Regions from separate parts of the Promicromonospora sp. CA-289599 genome, predicted to be linked through region 3. Evidence: predicted binding sites of a transcription regulator. Region 3 holds the regulator's gene; each other region holds the start of a gene.
The links. The regulator Rex, encoded in region 3, represses fermentation and respiration genes when NADH is low (regulators of the CRP and FNR family bind a similar motif). The targets are predictions, from matches to a motif close to CTTGTGAANNNNTTCACAAG.

Region 1 (4,768 bases), 140 kb from region 3:
GGGCGCGCTCATCATCGGCGCCATCGCGCTGGACAGGGTGCTCGCCAACCGCCGCTCGCGCCGTCTGGCCGCCGAGCGAGATACCGGACCCGACGACCGTATGGACGGTCGCCAGGGCGACAGGGAGGAGGCGGCCGCATGAGAACCCACGCCCGCCCGTGGCTGCAGCGTGCGCTGCTCACCCGGGAGATGCTCACCATCGCGATCCTGGCGGTGGCCTGGATCGTCGCCACCGCGGTGGTGCGGAACTTCGACGGCCCGCTCACCATCACCTACCTGGTGCTCGACCTCGCCCCCGTGCTGCTCATCGCCCTCCCGATGACGCTCATCATCGCCACCGGGGAGATCGACCTGTCGGTCGCGTCGGTGGTCGGCCTCTCCAGCGTCACGTTCGGGCTGCTCTACCAGGCAGGGCTCGGCCTCTGGGTCGCGCTGCTGATCTCGGTGCTGCTCGGCGCGGTGTGCGGCGCGATCAACGGCGCCCTGGTCGCGTACGCGGGCCTGCCGTCGCTGGCCGTCACCATCGGCTCGCTCGCCCTCTACCGCGGCCTGGCCGTCGGCCTGCTCGGCACGACGGCGGTCACCGGCTTCCCCGAGTCCTGGACCGACGGCGCCACGGCGAAGCTGGGGGAGTCGCCCTACCCGGTCATCACCCTCGGGCTGCTCCTCGTGATCGCGATCTTCGCCGTGCTGCTGCACGCGACACCGTTCGGGCGGAACGTGCTGGACATCGGCCGCAGCAGCGAGGCCGCCCGGTTCTCCGGCGTCGACGTCAAGCGGACCCTGCTGATCCTGTTCGTGCTGTCCGGGGCGGTGTCGGCGCTCGCGGGCGTCTACTACACGCTGCGCTACGGCAGCGCGCGCGGCGACAACGCGACGGGCATGGAGCTGCAGGTGGTCGCCGCCGTGCTGCTCGGCGGGGTGTCGATCTTCGGCGGGCGCGGCGCGATCCACGGGGTGGTCGCGGGCGTCCTGCTCATCGGGGTGCTCGGCAGCGCGCTGCGCCTGGAGAGCGTGACGGTCAACGTCATCAACATAGTGATCGGCACGGCGCTGGTTGTTTCCGTGGTCGCTCCGCGCATCGCGGGCGGCCTGAGAGTCCGGCGGCGGAGCGCCGTCGGGCAACGAACGTAGGGAGACGGACGATGAAGTTCACATCTGTGCTCGCGGCCGGCACGACCGCCGTGCTGGCGCTGGGCCTGACCGCATGTGGTTCGAGCGACGGCGGGGGCGGCGGTGGTGACGACTCGGTGACGATCACCGTGCTGCCCAAGAACCTGGGCAACCCGTACTTCGAGGCGTCGACGGCGGGCGCGCAGGAGGCGGCGGAGGAGCTGGGCGCCACGGTCGACGAGGTCGGGCCGGACGCGGCGTCGCCCGACGCCCAGGTGCCGTTCATCAACACCGCGGCACAGCAGGGAGTCAGCGCCCTGGTGGTCTCGGCCAACGATCCGACGGCGATCGGCGACGCGCTGGAGGAGGCGCGGTCGGCGGGCACCAAGGTGGTCACGTTCGACTCGGACACCGAGCCGCAGTTCCGGGACCTGTTCGTCAACCAGGCCTCGCCCGAGGGCATCGCCGACAAGCAGCTCGAGCTGGTCGCGGACCAGATCGGCGGCGAGGGCGAGATCGCGATCCTGTCGGCGTCGGCCAACGCGACCAACCAGAACGCCTGGATCGCGCTCATGGAGGAGAAGCTGGCCTCCGACTACCCGGACATCGAGCTGGTCGAGACCGTCTACGGCGACGACGACGACCAGACCTCGTTCGACAAGACCGCCGCGCTGCTGCAGTCGCACCCCGACCTCAAGGGCATCGTCTCGCCCACCACGGTCGGGATCGCCGCGGCGGCGCGTTACGTGTCGACGTCGGACGCCAAGGGCCGTGTGGCCGTCACCGGTCTCGGCACGCCCGACCAGATGCGCGAGTACGTCGAGGACGGCACCGTCGAGGCGTTCGCGCTGTGGAACCCGACCGACCTCGGCTACCTGGCGACGCAGGCCGCGGCGGCCCTTGCGGCGGGCGACATCACGGGCGAGGAGGGCGACACCTTCACCGCGGGGCGCCTGGGCGAGTTCACCGTCGGGGCGGACGGCGAGGTGCTGCTCGGCGAGCCGTACGTGTTCGACGAGAGCAACATCGCGGACTTCGACTTCTAGGTCGCGGAGGGTTCGCGTGGTCGGTAGGACGTCAGGTGATCGGCAGCTCGGACTGCCGATCACCTGACGTTCTGCCGACCGGGGAGCCACACGGCACCTTGACCGCGCGGCGGCGGCGGTTTAGGGTTCGAGTGAATCGTTTCAAGACGATCGTTTCAAGATGGTGCACGAGGAAGTGCGCGGAGAGGAAGGACGCCATGGCGGCATCCACACGAACCGAGGCGGCCAGGTCCGCGCTCCGGCAGCAGACGATCGAGCTGCCGTCGTGGGCGTTCGGCAACTCGGGGACGAGGTTCAAGGTCTTCGGCCAGCCGGGCGTGCCGCGTGACCCGTTCGAGAAGCTGGCCGACGCCGCGCAGGTGCACCGGTACACCGGCGTCGCCCCGCGGGTCAGCCTGCACATCCCCTGGGACCTCGTCGACGACTTCGGGGTCCTCGCCCGGCACGCCGAGGACCTGGGCGTGCGGATCGGCATGATCAACTCGAACGTCTTCCAGGACGACGACTTCATGCTGGGCTCCCTCGCCCACCCCGACCCCCGGGTGCGGGCCAAGGCGGTGGACCACCACAAGCAGTGCATCGACGTCATGCGGGCGACGGGCTCCAAGGACCTCAAGGTCTGGCTCTCCGACGGCCTCAACTACCCGGGCCAGGACTCGATCCGGGCCCGGCAGGACCGGATCGCCGAGTCCCTCGCCGAGATCTACGCGGCGCTCGACGACGACCAGCACATGGTTCTCGAGTACAAGTTCTTCGAGCCCGCGTTCTACATCTCCGACGTCCCGGACTGGGGCACGTCCCTGCTGCACGTGGTGGCCCTGGGCGACCGCGCGAAGGTGGTGCTCGACACCGGCCACCACGCGCCCGGCACCAACATCGAGTTCATCGTGGCGCAGCTCCTGCGCCAGGGTCGCCTCGGAGCCTTCGACTTCAACAGCCGCTTCTATGCCGACGACGACCTCATGGTCGGCGCCGCTGACCCGTTCCAGCTGTTCCGGATCATGCACGAGATCGTTTTAGCCGGCGCCCACGCGCCGGACAGCGGCGTCAACTTCATGCTCGACCAGTGCCACAACATCGAGCCGAAGATCCCGGCGCAGATCCGCTCGGTCATGAACGTCCAGGAGGCGACGGCGAAGGCCCTGCTCGTCGACGTCGAGGCGCTCACAGCTGCCCAGCTCTCGGGTGACGTGCTCGGCGCGCACGCCGTACTCATGGACGCCTACGACACCGACGTTCGCCCCCTCGTCGCCGAGGTGCGCGAGGAGATGGGCCTCGACCCGAACCCCAGGGCCGCCTTCGCGGCATCCGGGTACGCCGAGAAGGTCGCCGCCGAGCGAGTCGGAGGCGCCCAGGCCGGATGGGGCGCGTGAGCGGCACCGTCGGGGACCGCGTGCTGGACGGCCCGCACGGTGACCTGCGGGTGCGGGTCTACGAGCCGCCGACCGGTACCGACCGGGTGGCCGGTCTGGTGTGGGCGCACGGTGGTGCGTTCATGTACGGCGACCTCGACATGCCCGAGGCCGACTGGGTGGCGCGGATGCTCGCCGACGTCGGCGTGGTGGTCGTGAGCGTCGACTACCGGCTCGCGCCGGATCTCGACTACCGGGATCCGGCCGGTTCCCCGGCACCCGACGGGGTGCGGTTCCCCGTCGCGTCCGAGGAGGTCACGTTCGCCTTCGCCTGGGCGCGGGACGCCGGTCTCGGCGTCGGGTCAGAACAGTGGTCGCTGGGCGGGGCGAGCGCCGGCGGCAACCTGGCTGCCGGTGCGTCGCTCCGCCTGCGCGACGCGGGCGGGCCGCAGCCGCGGTCGGTGGTGCTGGCCTACCCCGTGGCGCACTACGAGCTGCCCGCCCCGAGCCCCGAGCTGGCCGAGAAGATCGCCGCGCTGCCGCCCGACCGGGACTTCCCGCCCGAGGCGATGCGCGCTATGGGCGCCAACTACCTCGGCGACAGCGACCTGCCGATCTCCCCGTACGCCCACCCCGGAGGGCAGGACCTGCGCGGGCTGCCGCCCACGTTCGTCGTCACGTCCGACCACGACGCGCTGCGGTCCTCGGGCGAGGCGTACTGCGCGGAGCTCGCCGCGGCCGGCGTCGACGTGCTGCTCGTCCGGGAGGACAGCACCTATCACGGACACCTCAACGAGCCCGGCACCGCCGGTGCCGCGCGCAGCATCGCGCGCATCGCGGTCTGGCTCACCGCCGACGGGCTCGTCGGCACACCGCACGAAGCACCGCACCACCACGACGTCACGCCCCCGCCGGCCGAGCTCGCCGGGACCTCGGTCTCGGCGACCGCGACCGATGCGGTGCACCCCACCGAGACGGAAGCAGCAGCCCGATGACGAACCAGACTGCCGACGTGACAGGCAACCCGACGGTCACCTCGCTCGTCGCCCGCTCGAACCGGCTGGGCGCCGACCCCCGCAACACCAACTACGCGGGCGGCAACACGTCCGCGAAGGGGACCGCCACCGACCCCGTGACGGGTGAGCCCGTCGAGCTGCTGTGGGTCAAGGGCTCCGGCGGGGACCTCGGCACGCTGCAGCCCCAGGGCCTGGCCGTGCTGCAGCTGGACCGGATGCGCGCGCTCGTCGACGTGTACCC
Region 2 (4,768 bases), 2.2 Mb from region 3:
CGCAACCGAGCCTTCGGCCTGCTCTGGCTGGGCGAGGGCGTGAGCCTCGTCGGCAACGCGACGAGCTCGACGCTGCTCCCGTTGCTCGCGGTGACCCAGCTCGACGCCGGTCCTACCTGGATGGGGCTCATCGCGGCCGCGACGTGGCTGCCGTGGCTGGTGATCGGCCTGCCGGCGGGCGCGTGGGTGGACCGGCTCCCGGCCCGGCGGGTGATGATCGTCGCGAACCTCGTGTCCGCCGCCGCCTTCGGGAGCCTGCCGCTGGCCTTCGCGCTCGAGGTCCTCACGCTGACCCACATAGCTGTGGTGGGTCTGGTGGGTGGGGTCTGCACGGTGTTCTTCCGGACCGCGTACCAGGTGTTCCTGCCCGAGGTGGTGCCCGCCGAACAGCTCGAGTCCGCGAGCTCGCGCCTGTTCGGCACGGAGTCCGCCGCGCAGGTGGCCGGGCCGGGTCTGGGCGGCCTCCTCGCCCAGTGGCTCACGGCTGCGGCCGGGATCGCGCTCGACGCCGCGACCTTCCTCTGGTCCGCCGTGTGCCTGTGGCGGATCCGGCTGCCCCGTCCGGCGAAGGTGCCCGACGGCCCGGCCGAACCCCTGCTCGCGCGCATCCGCGAGGGGGTGGACCTGGTGCGCCGCGACCGCTACATCCCGTGGCTCGTGGGCATCGGCGGACTGTCCAACTTCGGGCTCACGGGGTACGGGGCGCTCCTGGTCCTGTTCCTCGTGCGCGACCTGCACCTGACCGAGGCAGGGGTCGGCGCTGTCCTCGCGGTGGCGGGTGGAGGCGGGGTGGTGGGCGCCGTCGTCGCCCCGTATCTGAGCAGGTTCCTCGGGAGCGGCCGGGCCTCCACGACACTGCTGGTGCTCTGCGGCCCCGCCGCGCTGCTCGTCGGCGCGGGCCTGCCGGGCTCGGGCGCGGTGATCACCGCGGCCGGCGGCTTCCTGACCGGCCTGTTCGTGGTGGCGGGCAACGTGATCCGGAACGCGTGGCGGCTCCGGTACGTGCCGGCCGGCCTGCGCGGCCGGGTGATGACGGTGATGCAGGTGGTGAACTTCGGCACCATGCCGGCGGCCGGCGTCGTCGCGGGCTGGCTCGGCGGGGAGATCGGCGTCCGCGAGACGATCCTCGTGATGGCGGCCGTGCACTGCCTCGCGTGCTGGGGCGTGCTGCTCTCGCCCCTGGCGCGGATGCGGGAGCTGCCGACGGGACGGCTGGGCGGCCAGCCGTCCCGTTCGGCGGCGGCGGTCAGGCTCCCGCGGTGACCCGCCGGTCGATGCCGCCGGTGAGCTCCGCGGCGTCGTAGTCCGCGCCGCCGTCGAGGCTCGGCATCATCGAGGTGAGCTGCGGCTTCCACTCGGCGTACCGCTCGGGGAAGCAGCGCTCGAGCAGCCCGGTCATGGCGGCGACGGCGGTCGACGCACCCGGGGACGCGCCCAGCAGGCCGGCGATGGTGCCGTCCTGGGCTGCGACGACCTCGGTGCCGAACTCCAGCACGCCACCCTTGCCCTTGACCCACTTGATGACCTGGACGCGCTGGCCCGCGGTGATCTTCTCCCAGTCGCCCGGCTGCGCGGTCGGCATGAACCGCTGCAGCTCGTGGAACTTGGTCTCCGGCGCGGCCACGACCTGACCCACCAGGTAGCTGGTCAGGTCGAGGTTCTTCACGCCGGCGCCCAGCATCGAGAACACGTTGTGCGCGCGCAGCGACGTGATCAGGCCCAGGTACTTGCCCTTCTTGAGGTACTTGGGGCTGAACCCGGCGTACGGGCCGAACATCAGGTAGCTCTTGCCGTCCACGATGCGCGTGTCCAGGTGCGGCACGGACATCGGCGGCGCGCCGACGTCGGCCTTGCCGTACACCTTGGCCTGGTGCTGGGACACGATGGCCGGGTTGTCCGTGCGCAGGAACTCGCCGGAGATCGGGAAGCCGCCGTACCCGCGCGCCTCCTTGATGCCGGAAGCCTGCAGCAGCGGCAGCGCGCCACCGCCCGCGCCGACGAAGACGAACTTCGCCCGGACGGTACGACGGCGGGTGCCCGCGTTCCAGGACCGGTCGTGCAGGTTCAGGCGCCAGCGCCCGTCCCGCAGCTTCTTCAGGCCCCGGACCTCGTGGTTCAGGTGCAGCTCGGTGTTGTGCGCCGTAGCGAACTCGACGAGCTTCTTGGTCAGCGACCCGAAGTCGACGTCGGTGCCCGCGGCGGCGCGCGTGGCCGCGATCGGCTCGTCGGCGTCGCGGTCCTGGGTCATCAGCGGCGTCCACTGCCCGATGACCTCGGGGTCCGAGCTGAACTCCATGTCGCTGAACAGCGGGTGCGCGCTGAGCGCCTCGTAGCGGCGGCGGAGGAAGTCGACGTTCTCGGCGCCGCGCACGAACGTCATGTGGGGCGTGACGTTGATGAAGTCGGTGCCCTCCATCAGGCCGGCGGTCAGGAGGTGGTTCCAGAACTCGCGGGAGGTGTGGAACTGCTCGTTGATCTTCACCGCCTTGGAGATGTCGACCGAGCCGTCCTTGCGCTCGGGCGTGTAGTTCAGCTCGCAGAGTGCGGCGTGGCCGGTGCCCGCGTTGTTCCACGGGTTCGACGACTCGAGTGCCACCTCGTCCAGGCGCTCGTAGATTCCGATACGCCAGGTCGGCTCGAGGATCGTGAGCAGCGCGCCGAGGGTGGCGCTCATGATCCCCCCGCCGATCAGCGCGACGTCGACCTCTTCGGAGGGACGCGGGGCTGTCTGGAGATAAGAAGTCACGACAGGTACATTAGCGGGCTTGTGAAAAGTTGAACGAGCGCTGTGGCGTGAATCACGTGATGCGATCCGTGACCTCCCTCACGCTCACAGCGCCCGCCGCCGCACCTCCCGCTCAGCGAGCGGGGACCGCGGACGGCCACGGCCCCAGCTCGGGCAGCTCGCCCGGCAGCGGGTTCGCCGGCGTACGCCCGGCGAGCCACGCCGTGACGTCCCGCGGGTCACCGGCGATGTTGTCGACGGCGACGCCGTCGGGCAGCCGCACCGCCAGGAACTCGCGCAGGTGGGCGCACAGGGTGTCGTCCCACGTCTCGTACCCGACCTCCTGGGACGTGCCGGCCAGGGCGTCCACCGAGTGGATCCGCACCTCGCGCCACCAGGCGAGCACGCAGCCCGAGAGGGGGCCGCCGCGGTACCCGCTGGGAGCGGCCCAGAGCGGCGACCCGGGCTCGGGCCAGGCGCTCGCCAGGTCGTTGCGCAGGGCGCCGAGGACCGCGAGGTGCTCGGACACCGTGCGGCCCGAGCCCGCCTCGATCCCGGCGTCGCGGGCCTCCTGGCTCGCGTACACGGGGACCACCTCGCCGCGTTCGGCGGCCTGCGCCTGGCCGCGCAGCGCGTTGCCCAACGCCGCGACGTGGGACAGCACGTGCCCGCGCGTCCAGCCCTCCAGGGTCGACGGCGCGGCGAGGTCAGCGTCGGTCAGGTGCCCGACGGCGGAGATCAGCGTGCCGAGGCCCGTGTCGGAATCGGCGAGGGCGTGCGAGACGGTGCTGGTGGTGCTCACGGTGTTGGTCCCTCCAAGGAAGTCATACGATCGGATCGGGTTGTCAGACGTGGAGGTCAGCCGGGTGACCTGTACGTCTGACAAGTTGGTGGGCCGGGTGGGGTCAGGGCCAAAGGAGGCCGCGGGCCCAGCCGGTGACCTCGGCCCGGTACAGCAGACGGGTGTGCGGGCCGTCGTCGGGCGCCTGCCAGAACTCGACCTCCGTCGGGGCCAGCACGTACGCGGTCCACTCCGGGGCGGTCAGCTCGGTGTCGGCGGTGACCACGGCGAGGGCCTCCGCGAAGGCCCGCACGTACTCCTCCCGGGACGCCAGCGGCTCGCTCTGGCGGTTGACGATCCCGGCGGCCCGCGAGGCGTCGGGTCGCGCGAGAAAGTCCGCACGGCTCGCCTCCTCGCCCGCCGACGCCGCGCTGCCCGTCACCTTGACCTGGCGGCCCAGCTCGGGCCAGAAGAACGTCAGCGCCGCATGCGGGTTGGCCGCCAGGTCGCGGCCCTTGGGACCCGAGGACTGCGAGGCGAACCACCAGCCGTCCGCCGTCACGTCCTTGAGCGCCACGGTCCGCGCATGCACCCGCCCCGACGGCTCGGCCGTCGAGAGCGTCATGGCGTGCGCCGCGAGCAGGTCCGCCTCGATCGCCTCGTCCATCCAGGTCACGAACAGCTCGTGCGGCGTGGGCGGCGCGGCGTCCGGGTCGAAGGCCGGGAGTCCCGGCCGGGCGAAGGTGGGCAGGGCGCGCAGGCGCTCGCGGAAGGTCACGTGTCCTCCTTGTTGGTCAGCCGGTTGGTCAGCCGTCGGTCAGCAGGCCGACGAAGCCGCGCACCGCGGCGGTCAGGGCTTCCGGGTCCTGCGTGGCGCGGGCCAGGACGTAGCCGCCCTGGATGATCGCGAGGGCGGCGTGCGCCCGGTCGCGGGCGACGTCGTCGGGCAGCCCGGTCTCGCGGAAGATCGTGGTGAGGACGCCGAGCAGGCGCACGAAGTAGGCGGCGAGCACGTCGCGCAGGCCGTCGTCGTCCAGCACTGCCTGTTCGGCGGTGAGGCGGCCGATCCGGCAGCCCGCCAGGGCGTCGCGCGGCCGCTCGAGGTAGGCGACGAGCCGCTGGATCGCGGGGGAGTCGCTGCCCAGCGTCGTCATCGCCCGGGCGAGGAGCTGGTCGACGGTCGCGCCGACGGCAGCCACGGCGAGGTCGTGCTTGGTGGGGAAGTGGTGGTAGAGGCTGCCCTGTCCGACGCCGGAGGCCGC
Region 3 (4,768 bases):
GCTCTCGTCGAGGTCGATCTCGTTGATCTTCGCGAGGTCGACGATGGCCGCGGCCTTGGCCTGGCCGTGCATCAGGTCGCCGTTGAGCCGGCCGGTGTAGAACCCGTCCTTGTGCTCCGCGATGGTGCCGAGCGCACCCGTCGCGCCCAGCCGGCGCGCGATGAGCTGTGCGATCTCCACGGGCGTGGCGGTGATGAGCCAGACCTGGTGGCCCGCTGCGATGTGCTCGTCGAGCAGGCGGCGCGTGCCCGGATAGATCCGCAGCGACAGGACGGCGTCCCACACCTCTTCGCCGAGGGTGGCGATCTCCGCGACGCTGCGGCCCGCGATCAGCGACAGGGCACGGTTGCGCACCTCGTCGATCTCTTCCTTGTTCTCGCCCCGCACCAGGTAGCGCGCCTGGATCATGGCGAACCTGAGGATGTCCCGCGTGCCGAAGAACTTGCGTTGGTACGCGGACTTGGCCAGGTGAAAAGCGCTCGCACCGCGGATGATCGTGTTGTCGACGTCGAAGAACGCCGCGGTGGCGGACGAGGGGTGCGTCGACGGCATGGAGGCCACTCTATCCGCGCGCCACGTAGTGCAGGTCACACCGGGCAGGCAGGGACCGCCGGTGATAGAACCGGGGCGTGAGCCAAGAGATCAGCGGGTCGGGCCGGGCCACCCTCGCGCGCATCCTCCACCTGCTGGTGGCCGTGCTCGCCCTCGGTGGCTTCACGATCGAGCTCGTCACCGCCATCGTCGGTGGCCCGGGTATCGCGCCCACGCACGCGGAGCGCATCGTCCGGCTCTTCAGCTACTTCACCATCGAGTCGAACCTGCTGATCGGCGGCGTCTCGCTGGCGCTGGCGCTGGACCCCCGGCGCGACGGCCCGGTCTTCCGGGTACTGCGGCTCGACGGGCTGCTCTGCATCGCCGTCACCGGGATCGTCTACAACACGGTGCTGCGCGGCCTGGTGACGCTGACGCCGTCCGGCGCCGTGGCGAACACGATGCTGCACGTGCTTGCCCCGCTCCTCGCCGTCATCGTCTGGCTGTGGGTCGGACCCCGGCCCCGGGTGAGCATGCGGACCGTGTGGTGGTCGGTCGTCTACCCGATCGCGTGGCTCGTCCACACCTTCGTCCGGGGAGCGGCTACGGGCTGGTACCCGTACCCCTTCCTCGACGTCACCGTGCTCGGCTACGGCCCCGCGCTGACCAACGCGACCCTCGTCGCCGTGGTCTTCCTGGTCCTGGCCTGGGGCGTGCGGTGGGCGGACGCACGGTTGCCGGGCACGGACCGTCCGGTCCCGCGCGTGACGTAACCTCGGGTCGTGACAAGTCCTGCCGATGCCCGGGTAGTCCTGTACACACGCGAGGCGTGCCATCTGTGCGAAGACGCACGCGCCGTGGTGGTGCGGGTGTGCGAGGGCGCAGGAGCCCGATGGCGCGAGGTCGACATCGACAGCGCGCCCGCACTGCGGGAGAAGTACGGGGACTATGTCCCCGTGGTCGAGGTGGACGGGGTCCAGCAAGGTTTCTGGCGCGTGGACGGTGCGCGTCTGGCCCGCCTCCTGGCATGATCATCCCGGCAGTGTGTGCGTACGCCCGCGACACAGTGGTCGCGGGGAGGGGAGCAGCACGTGGTCGAACTCAGTGACGGGACAGTTCCGGCAGCAACCGTAGGGAGGCTGCCTTACTACCTGCGCGCCCTGCGGGACCTCGCGGCCGAGGGGGTGGCCCTCACCTCGTCGACCGAGCTCGCCGAGCGTTCGGGCGTCAGCTCGGCGCAGCTGCGCAAGGACCTGTCCTACCTGGGTTCGTTCGGCACGCGCGGTGTCGGGTACGACGTCGAGTCGCTCGCGTCCTACATCACGGTCGCCCTGGGGCTCGAGACGGAGCACCGGCTGGCGATCGTCGGCATCGGTAACCTCGGGCACGCCCTCGCGAACTACTCCGGCTACACGACGCGCGGCTTCCAGGTGGTGGCGTTGCTCGACGCGTCGCCCGACGTCGTGGGCACCCGGGTGGCCGGCGTGACCGTGGAGCACGTGCGCTCCGTCGCCGACGTCATCCAGCGCGAGCGGGTCAGCATGGTCGTGCTCGCGCTGCCCGGTCACGTGGCCCAGGACGTGGCCGACGCCGTGGTGGCCACGGGCGTCCGCGAGATCCTCAGCTTCGCGCCCGTCGCGCTCCAGGTGCCGGACGACGTGGTGGTGCGCTCGGTCGACGTCGGCGGCGAGCTGCAGATCCTGGCGTTCCACGCGGCGACGCGGGCCGCTGCGCTCTGACGCTGCGTGGGTGGCGGATGCACGCGGGGCCGACGTCGGCACGTTGCTGGCCGCCTGCGCCGAAGTCGACAGTTGGCATCGAGATCGGTCCAGCGCTGGACCGATCTCGATGCAGAGTGCCGACCTGAGGGATGAGCTGTCGCGACGAGGGTCTCGGTGGCCGACGATGATGATCGCGTCATCACCGCCTACCCGTCAGGAGCCCAGTGTTGATCTCCGAGGCCACCCGCGACCTCGCCCGTGACCTGATCTCTCGCGGCGGCGATGTTCCAGACCACATCGAGGTCGACGTGCAGGAAGCTCACGCTCTCGTGCGGGTACCGCCCGAAGGAACTCCTGTGGAGTTTGTGGTCGACCTGGAAGGCTTGCAGCGATTCATCGAGTCCGCCAAGGAAGACGCACGGGATGTTTTCCCCGATGTCGATCCGATCGAAGGTGCGCTCCGACTCATCTCCGAGCACCTGCGGGAGGAGATCTGCTCCGCAGAAGCGAGGGTGGTAGCAGTCGGTGTCGATCGTCGAGGTGAGACCTGGCGCCGCACAGGGCCTGTGCAGCCGGGAACCACGCCGCCCCCGGGTGACTACCGTTGGACGGCCGACCGCGAGGCGTCCCAGGGGTCAGATCCTCGAACCACTCCCCGGTAGCCGGGGCGGGGGTGCGTACTCGTCGCGCTTGCTCGTTCCTACGTTCATCCGGACCATGCCCGACACCAGGCCGACGGCGGCCGCCACGCCGTCGATCACCGGAACCCCGACACGCTTCGTGAGGTCCGCGCAGAGGTCTGTCATGCCGGCGCAGCCGAGTACCACGGTGTCGGCGCCGTCGTCGCGGACCGCGCGCTCGCAGAGCTCGGCGATCTTCTCCCGGGCGGTCGAGCCGGCGTCCTCCAGCTCGAGGACCGGGACGTCAGCCGCGTACATGGCGACGCACGCGTCCTCGAAGCCGTAGCGCCGCACCAGCTCGTGCGCGCGGCCCAGCGTGCGCGACAGCGTGGTGACCACCGCGAACGTGCGGCCCGACAGGGTCGCGACGTGCATCGCGGCCTCGGCGATCCCGACCACCGGGCCGTCCGTCAGCTCGCGGGCGGCGTCCAGGCCCGGGTCACCGAAGCAGCCGACGACGTAGCCGTCCGCGGGGCCGTCACCGGCCGCCTCCGCCGCCGCGACCTGCTGCGCCACCACGAGCGCCGCCCACGCCTCGTCTGTGTGGCTCTCGACGGCGGCGGGGCCGGCGCCGGGCGCTGGGCAGGTGGCGACGACGGTGACGTCCGGCCCGGCGACCTCCCGGGCGGTGACCGCGATCTTGGCGGTCATCGCCCGGGAGGTGTTGGGGTTGATGAGGTGGAGCCGCACGGTCAGGCCTTGGTGCCCGCTGCGCCGTCGGCCACACCCTCGGTGACGCCGTCGAACGACGGGATCTGCGGGCTGAGCCGCTCCAGCCACCAGAAGGCGACGAAGCCGAGGCCGCACCCGATGAACCAGGTGTAGTTGCCGATCCAGGAGATGTCGAAGTACCCGAGGTCGGCGATCAGCTTGGGCAGCACGCCCAGGAGGACGGTCGGCACGCCGGCCAGGAAGATCGCGAGCACGCCGTTGCGGTTGTAGCCGTTCGTGTACCAGTAGGCGCCTGAAGGCGACATGGTGAACATCTCGTCGACGAGCACCCGCTGCTTCGCCGCGAAGTAGTAGCCGGCGATGAGGATGCCGAACAGCGGGCCGATCAGGGCGCCGAGCACGCCGAGCGTGTAGTGGATCGCGTCGGCGTTGTTGTACCAGTTCCAGGGCAGCAGGGCCACGGACCCGACCGCGGCGATCATGCCGCCCATGCGCCAGCTGATCTTCTGCGGGGCCACGTTGGAGAAGTCGAACGCGGGGGAGATGAAGTTCGCGACGATGTTGATGCCGACCGTCGCGGTGACGAAGGTCAGGCCGCCCAGCAGGATCGCGAACGGGGTGTCGATGCGCTCGACGGTGTGGATGGGGTCGGTGATGAGCTCGCCGAACACGGGCACCGTGGCCGACGCCGTGATGACCGTCAGGAGCGAGAAGAACAGGAAGTTGACCGGCAGGCCCAGCAGGTTGCCGCGCTTCACGGCCTTGAACGAGCGCCCGTACCGCGCGAAGTCGCCGAAGTTCAGCATCGGGCCGGAGAAGTAGGACACGACGATCGCGACCGCCGTGCAGAAGACCCCTACCGAGGCCCAGCCGGTCAGCGGCTCGCCCTCGGCGAGGTTCAGGCTGATGTTGGACCAGCCCGCCTCCGAGACGAGGTAGACCGCCAGCACGATCATCACGACGTAGACGGCGGGCCCTGCCCAGTCGATGAACCGACGGATGGTCTCCATGCCGTTCCAGAACAGCGCGGCCTGCGCGAACCAGAGCACGGCGTACGAGATCCAGCCCAGCGCGTTCAGCCCGAGGAACGCCGGCTCGAGGAGTGCGGCGCTGGCGGGGATGAACTTGAGGAACACGATGTTCAGCGCCTGCGCCGCGAGGAAC

Region 1: the regulator Rex is predicted to act here: its motif matches at 2,288-2,307, upstream of rhaI (L-rhamnose isomerase).
Region 2: the regulator Rex is predicted to act here: its motif matches at 2,765-2,784, upstream of mqo (malate dehydrogenase (quinone)).

What each region holds. Positions count from the first base shown of each region.
Region 1 covers NZ_JBNJNI010000001.1:3,116,914-3,121,681, forward strand. Annotated here, with positions in the region: gene ACQEVI_RS13810 (ABC transporter permease) at 1-142, shown strand, start outside; gene ACQEVI_RS13815 (ABC transporter permease) at 139-1,134, shown strand; gene rhaS (rhamnose ABC transporter substrate-binding protein) at 1,146-2,159, shown strand; gene rhaI (L-rhamnose isomerase) at 2,357-3,532, shown strand; gene ACQEVI_RS13830 (alpha/beta hydrolase fold domain-containing protein) at 3,529-4,506, shown strand; gene ACQEVI_RS13835 (bifunctional aldolase/short-chain dehydrogenase) at 4,503-4,768, shown strand, end outside.
Region 2 covers NZ_JBNJNI010000001.1:1,099,340-1,104,107, reverse strand. Annotated here, with positions in the region: gene ACQEVI_RS04895 (MFS transporter) at 1-1,263, shown strand, start outside; gene mqo (malate dehydrogenase (quinone)) at 1,247-2,746, opposite strand; gene ACQEVI_RS04885 (maleylpyruvate isomerase family mycothiol-dependent enzyme) at 2,859-3,527, opposite strand; gene ACQEVI_RS04880 (pyridoxine/pyridoxamine 5'-phosphate oxidase) at 3,631-4,284, opposite strand; gene ACQEVI_RS04875 (TetR/AcrR family transcriptional regulator) at 4,313-4,768, opposite strand, start outside.
Region 3 covers NZ_JBNJNI010000001.1:3,252,590-3,257,357, forward strand. Annotated here, with positions in the region: gene ACQEVI_RS14375 (HAD family hydrolase) at 1-552, opposite strand, end outside; gene ACQEVI_RS14380 (Pr6Pr family membrane protein) at 630-1,304, shown strand; gene ACQEVI_RS14385 (glutaredoxin family protein) at 1,314-1,562, shown strand; gene ACQEVI_RS14390 (redox-sensing transcriptional repressor Rex) at 1,623-2,270, shown strand; gene ACQEVI_RS14395 (hypothetical protein) at 2,459-2,731, opposite strand; gene ACQEVI_RS14400 (aspartate/glutamate racemase family protein) at 2,888-3,622, opposite strand; gene ACQEVI_RS14405 (NCS1 family nucleobase:cation symporter-1) at 3,625-4,768, opposite strand, start outside.